Regions from separate parts of the Mesorhizobium sp. M0317 genome, predicted to be linked through region 2. Evidence: predicted binding sites of a transcription regulator. Region 2 holds the regulator's gene; each other region holds the start of a gene.

Region 1 (2,270 bases), on a different contig from region 2:
CGTCCTTGGCGGCCCCTCCGTCTGCGGCCGAGCGGAGCGACAGCGACAAGGTGCCGACGGTGCGGGCAAGCGCCACTTTCTGCGCGCCTTCGGTCGTCACCTCGATGGTCACGGAATTGGCGATCTGCGGTGTGGTCTGGCGCTCGTCGGCGCCCTGCCCCACGGTCAGCACCTTGGCGTCGGAGACGACGATCTCGGAGGTAACGGTCGATCCGGCAGCGCCCTGCGCGTTCTTGGCCACTTCCTGGATCTCGCCGGCATCGCGTGTCAGCACCACGTCGACCCGGTCGCCCGGCATGACGAAGCCGCCGACACCGGCTATCTCGTCGGTGCGGATTGTCACCGCCCGCATGCCGGGCGTCATCATGTTGGACAGCGTCGCGCGGCCGTTCGGCCCCGACAATTTGCTGATCAGCACCGGCTCGTTGATCTCGATCGGCGACAATACCACGCGGCTGCCTTCGGCGAGCAATGCATTGACTGTGGTGAACGCGCCCTGCGGCACCGAATCCTCGGACCATGGGATTTCGCTGAGCTGCGCCCGGTCAAGCTCCATGCCGTAACGCAGCGGCGCGTTGGCCACCACGATGGTCTTGAAGACAACCTTGGGGACGGCGGGCGCCGGGATCGACGCCGTTTTCTCTTCGGCATCGGCCTTGGCCTGGCTTTTCACCCAGAAATCCGCGGCAAAGATTGAAATCGCGCCGAAGACGGCAGCGATGCCAATCATCGTTATGACCTTGCCCCTCACAACCAACCCCTGACTCTCGTGGTCTTTTGTTTTGTTGGAGCGACGCTAGGCCGCTTTGTTAAAGATTCAGGAATCCCGGCGGCTCCGCACGGACCTATTTCCGCCGGCTTGGTTATCGAAAGGTTTTAGGATAAGAAGGGTTATCCCCGAACGTAACAGGAACTTCCGTCGCTTGGCGCCGAAAAGCGTGGCAGTATCGACGGGTGATTCGCGGCACCGGATTCTATGGCAGGCATGGACGACAACAACGATCTTTTCGGCAATCTGGAAAAGCAGCCCCAACCGGCTCGGACACCGGCGCGGCCGGCCGACCCGCTGCTGCAGGCCACGAAACGTTCCGTTGCGACCAAGGACGGCAGCGAGGGCTATAGTGCCGCCGACATCGAGGTGCTGGAGGGGCTGGAGCCGGTGCGGCGCCGTCCCGGCATGTATATTGGCGGCACCGACGACAAGGCGATGCACCATCTGTTTGCCGAGGTCATCGATAATTCGATGGACGAGGCGGTCGCCGGCCATGCCACCTTCATCGATGTCGAGCTGTCGGCCGACGAGTTTCTGACCGTCACCGACAATGGCCGCGGCATCCCGGTCGATCCGCATCCGAAATTCAAGAAACCGGCGCTCGAAGTCATCATGACGACGCTGCATTCGGGCGGCAAGTTCGATAGCAAGGTCTATGAGACCTCCGGCGGTCTGCACGGTGTCGGCGTTTCGGTCGTCAATGCGCTGTCGGACCATCTCGAAGTCGAGGTCGCGCGCGGTCGCCAGCTTTACCGCCAAAGGTTCTCGCGCGGCGTTCCGGTGAGCGGGCTGGAGCAGCTCGGCGAAGTGCACAACCGGCGCGGCACCAAAATCCGCTTCCATCCCGACGAGCAGATTTTCGGCAAGGGCGCCGCCTTCGAGCCGGCGCGGCTCTATCGCATGACCCGCTCGAAAGCCTATCTGTTCGGCGGCGTCGAGATCCGCTGGAGCTGCGACCCATCGCTGATCAAGGAAAAGGACCAGACGCCGGCCAAGGCGGAGTTCCATTTCCCCGGCGGCTTGAAGGACTATCTCAAGGCATCGCTCGGCGATGATTTCCAGGTGACCCGCGAAATCTTCGCCGGCAAGAGCGAGAAGCAGGGCGGCCACGGTTCGCTGGAATGGGCGGTGACCTGGTTCGGCGGTGACGGCTTCGTCAACTCCTACTGCAACACCATCCCGACCGGCGAAGGCGGCACGCATGAGGCCGGCTTTCGCAATGTGCTGACGCGCGGGCTTCGGGCCTATGCCGACCTGGTCGGCAACAAGCGCGCCTCGATCGTCACCTCCGAAGACGTGATGATCTCGGCGGCAGGCATGCTGTCGGTGTTTATTCGCGAGCCGGAATTCGTCGGCCAGACCAAGGACAGGCTGGCAACGATCGAAGCCATTCGCATTGTCGAGACCGCCATCCGCGATCCCTTCGACCACTGGCTGGCCGACAATCCGCAGGAAGCCTCCAAGCTGCTGGAATGGGTGATTGCGCGCGCCGACGAGC
Region 2 (2,270 bases):
AGTGCAACCTTGCTGTTCGCCATCTGGCATTTTCAGCGTGTGTCGCCGCTCAGCCTGATCGCCAATCTGGCCGTGATGCCGATTGTTTCGTTGATCGTCATGCCCTTTGCCGTGCTCAGCGCACTGGCGATGCCGTTCGGCGCCGACGGGCCGTTCCTCTATGTGATGGGCAAGGGTCTGATGGCGATGATCGCTATATCGGCCTGGATTTCCGAGCGCTCGCCGGTCGACGCCGTCGGGCTGATCTCCATCCGCTCGGTGCTGTTGGTGGCGGTCGCCCTCGTCATCGCCACCATGGCCACCACCTGGCTCAGGTTGGCGGCCGTGCCTTTCGTGCTGGCCGGCCTGTTGACGGTGCCGCAGGTGCTTACGCCCGACGTGCTCATATCCGAGGATGCGCATCTGGTGGCCATGCCGATCGGTGGCGGCGAACTCGCCCTCAACCGCGAACGCTCCAACGAATTCACCACGGACAATTGGAAACGGGCGCTGCGGGCCGAAACCATTATCCCACCTGAGATTTTCGAGGCAACAGATACGCGGTTCGATCTCGATCCGCTCGATCTGCCGCCCGGCTCGCCCTTCTATTGCACCGGCGATCTCTGTATCGCCCGGCACCCTTCCGGAGCCATTGTAGCGCTTGCGAAAGACCGCAAGACGGCGCGGCCGGCCTGTGCCTTCGCGAGCCTGATCGTCATCGATGACGCCACCGCCTACAATCCGTGCCGCGACCCGCTGGTGCTGGTCGTGACGAAGAAACAGCTGGCCCGCGACGGCAGCGCCGCCGTCTTCTTCGATCCGCAATCGGCAGCTGCAGCGCCAACCATCCGCTTCGCCGTCGACAAGCCGTATCGCCCCTGGCACGAGCAACGCCGCTTCTCCCGCGAAGCGCGCGGCCTGCCGCCTTACAACCAGCGTGAAAAGTACAAACCCAAGCCGGCTCAGTAGCGCCGGATCAATCCGACAAGCTTGCCCTGCACCTTCACCCTGTCCGGTCCAAAAATGCGGGTCTCGTAGGCCGGGTTGGCGGCTTCCAGGGCGATCGAGGCGCCCTTGCGGCGGAAGCGTTTCAGGGTCGCTTCCTCATCGTCGACCAACGCCACCACGATCTCGCCGGGGCTGGCTGTGTCGGCATTGCGGATGATGACCGTGTCGCCATCGAAAATGCCGGCCTCGATCATCGAATCGCCCTTGACCTCGAGCGCGTAGTGTTCGCCGCCCATGATCATATCGGGCGGCACCGAGATCGAATGGGTCTGATGCTGGATGGCGTCGATCGGCACGCCGGCGGCGATGCGTCCCATAACCGGGATTGAAATCGCGGAAACGGCATCGTCATTGCCGGCCGACATCGAACGCGACGGCGAGCCCGGCTTGATCTGGCGGCCGAGACCGCCTTGGCCCAACGCGCCTTGTCCTTGGCCGCCTTGCCCTTGGCCGGTTTGACCAAGACTGCCCTGAATGACGCTCGGCGAAAACTTCCTCGCCGCATTGAGGCCTGGTGCGATCGAGTCGGGCAGCCGCAGCACTTCCAGCGCGCGCGCCCGGTTCGGCAGCCGGCGAATGAAACCGCGCTCCTCAAGCGCCGTGATCAGGCGGTGGATGCCGGACTTGGAGGCGAGGTCGAGCGCTTCCTTCATCTCGTCGAAGGACGGCGGGATTCCGCTCTCCTTCAGGCGTTCATGGATGAACATCAGAAGCTCATGTTGTTTGCGCGTCAGCATCGCGGCCCCCAAGGGTTCTGAAACCAGAATCAGAAAAAACAAACCCAGAACAAACACTATCTGTTCCAGTTGTGTTCCGCAACCTTTTAAAGTTTAATGAATGTGTTGGCGTTTTGTTCAGCGTAACGTTCGGCGCTGCGAGCGCCGCCTGCGCCCGGTTGCCAGCAACGGGGTGAAACGAAGACAAAGTGCCCTGCGTCGTCGGCTACGATCGCCGCTTCCTTTTCGGACGGGGCTGCGCAGCATCCGCGCGGGGTTCTCTCTGGGCATAGACCCGCAGCGTGTAGCCGATGTGAGCGGTCATCAGAGTCTTCGCACGTTCGACGTCGCGATCGAGGGCCGCTTCCATCAGGGCGGTATGGTGTTCGATCGCCACGGCGTCGCGCAGGGCCGCCACGGCCTTCCGGTGTCCGTCCGTGCGGCCGGCGGCGGCGCGCAGCGTCGGGGCCAGACCCAGAAAGCGGTGATGGCGATGCAATTGGTCGGAAATCGTTGCATTGAAGCGCAGCAGCCAGCTGGATGTCGCGGCACTGAGCAGCGCCGCAT
Region 3 (2,270 bases), on a different contig from region 2:
TGCTCTCCTTCAGCCTATGTTTAACCGGAAGGCGCAAGAACAGGCCCGGCGCCTTCACTTGGGTCGAGAGCCCGTCGATGACCGCGTGGATGACGAACCTGCCCCAGGCATCGTAGTATTGCTGCTCCGCCTCCCAGCGCCGCAGGATCTCGAACTCGGTCGTCATAGCTGTTCGGTGACTGGTCTGCGGACCGTGATCCTGGTCCAGCTTGCAGCAGCCTCGCCATCCGAAACATCGCCTGCCGGCACATCCTTGATTGTCACGGTGCCATTCCGTATCGCGTCCGGGGACGCAGAGAACTCGATGTCTGGACCAAACTTGTACTTCCGGCGCCGCAACCTTCCCCCCATCTCGCTGATGTCCCGAACCACGGCTCTATTGGTCGGGAATTTCTTGGCTTCGAGGAACTTGTTAAACGGGTCGCGCAATTCGGGTGGAAGATACGTGTCGCCGAACTGTTGCGAGGTGAACGTGGGTGCCTGATCTACCTTGACGAAGGCGAACAGCGCGTCGCCCAGGTCCCTTCGGAGATCTCGGTCATTTACCGCTGTGCGAACGAATTCCTTCGTGAGGTCGAAGAACTTCGCGGTTTCGTATTTCCCGCTCTCAGGAAAGGCGCAGCCAAGAAAGCCGTCGTAGAAATATACGGCCGCGTTCTCTCGGCGGGCGGCGGTGATATTGCTGTCAAATACGAAGCATCGCCAATTTGTGCTCGCCGTGACAGCGACATCTTCAGAGATGAAGAGAGCAAGCTTGTAAAGTCTCGTGGCTGGCGTCAGGAAGATGTTCTCTAGGAATTCGGTCACAACTTTTGCTGCAGCCAGTCGGCGTTGAAAGCCCGACTGCATCTCCGCTTTAATCACCCCTAAGAAGGGCTTTCCGTCGCCGCCGACTTTCCCATCGAAGACCAGAAGCATTCCACCGGGAATCCCTCGTGATTTCTGTGCGTCAGCGAGGGCATCGGCCATGTGATTGGAGATGCTGGGGAAATCGGTGTCGGTTGCGAGAACAAGACGTCGAACAGTCCCAACCACGCTCGCGTCATTGGTCTTCACTATCTGCATCTCTATGCTCTTGGACTGTGCGGAGAGCGCGTCGGTGATACGCATCCCAAAATGACTGAGAGCCTTGGTATCCAGTATTTCGAGATCCTTGCCGTAGGATGGCGGCACTACATTAGGCCCGTCTTTCCTCTGGAATACCTCATGCATAACGACTCGGCCGATAGAAAGATTCTCTACAAGCAAAACTCGATCCCCCTTCGAAAATATTGAAGAATTTTATTCTGAGCGGGTTAAGGAAGGATATCAGAACAAAACAAGAACACAAGGACGCACGACGTAGGAACAGTGCGGGGGAATCTTAGCCAGGGGTGCGAAGGGCGGCCGCTACACGGCAGCCCTTCGTTCCAAGGGATCATAACATGGGGCAGGACAAGAGCGGTGTCGGGACGCTTGAGGTCTCCATGATCGCCGATCGAATGATCATCTCATTCGTCTGAGATCCGGTGACCACCCTCGTCTGTCACAGTTCGACTGCCGTTGCCCCGAACGCCTGCTTTCGGGGCCTTGAACGATCGACGCCATGCCGAGTATGTGACGCGAGGCAGACTTGGCTCATTCGGCCGCAACCGTTCCAAAGCCTCGGTAAATGACTTGACGTTTCTTGTGGCTGAAGGCAATTTGGCGATGGCCTCCCGCACAGGCCAGTGTGCCCACCATGCAAAGCCTCGCAGTGCGCTGTCGCTGAGATTTAACCAACCATTCCCTCCTGGGACGGGTCTGTCAGCAGTGGGCACATGTTGGATCCGTTACCACGATAGGAATGGATCATGAGCAATAGCGATCAACTGAAGGAACTGAAGACCGCTGCGCGAAACATTGCCCGCGCCAGGCGAATAAAACACATAGGCGCGTTGGAAGTGATTGCACAGGCATTGGGCTACCCGCATTGGAACGCCCTGACCAATGCAGAAAGGAAGGGATGGCGTCCGTCTGAGGGGGATCGGGCTATCGCTCGGGCGCTGGTGCTTGCCGAAAATCCGCTGATTTCCATAGATACTGATCCCTGGAGCGTGCTTGGCCCTGACAAGTTCGAGGGCGAACTGCAAGGGCACAGCTATCGGGTGAGCACGCAGTCGGACGATGTTCGCATGTGGGGACGAGGTTGGGAAGTGACCTTACCTGAGGCCCCCTTAGCTCCTGCTCGTTTTCGAGTAACAGATCACAGCCTCAAAGCGAACCCGATTGACCATACAAACTTCCGACAT

Evidence for each region. The regulator LexA, encoded in region 2, represses DNA repair genes until DNA is damaged. The targets are predictions, from matches to a motif close to TGTTCNNNNTGTGTTCNG.
Region 1: the regulator LexA is predicted to act here: its motif matches at 898-915, upstream of parE (DNA topoisomerase IV subunit B).
Region 3: the regulator LexA is predicted to act here: its motif matches at 1,310-1,327, upstream of NKI88_RS25660 (nucleoid-associated protein).

What each region holds. Positions count from the first base shown of each region.
Region 1 covers NZ_JAMYRV010000002.1:213,090-215,359, reverse strand. The annotation lists gene cpaB (Flp pilus assembly protein CpaB) at 1-730, opposite strand, end outside; gene parE (DNA topoisomerase IV subunit B) at 986-2,270, shown strand, end outside.
Region 2 covers NZ_JAMYRV010000032.1:61,418-63,687, reverse strand. The annotation lists gene NKI88_RS21255 (ComEC/Rec2 family competence protein) at 1-948, shown strand, start outside; gene lexA (transcriptional repressor LexA) at 942-1,724, opposite strand; gene NKI88_RS21245 (GntR family transcriptional regulator) at 1,930-2,270, opposite strand, start outside.
Region 3 covers NZ_JAMYRV010000045.1:56,495-58,764, forward strand. The annotation lists gene NKI88_RS25655 (GTP pyrophosphokinase) at 1-166, opposite strand, end outside; gene NKI88_RS25660 (nucleoid-associated protein) at 163-1,248, opposite strand; gene NKI88_RS25665 (hypothetical protein) at 1,833-2,270, shown strand, end outside.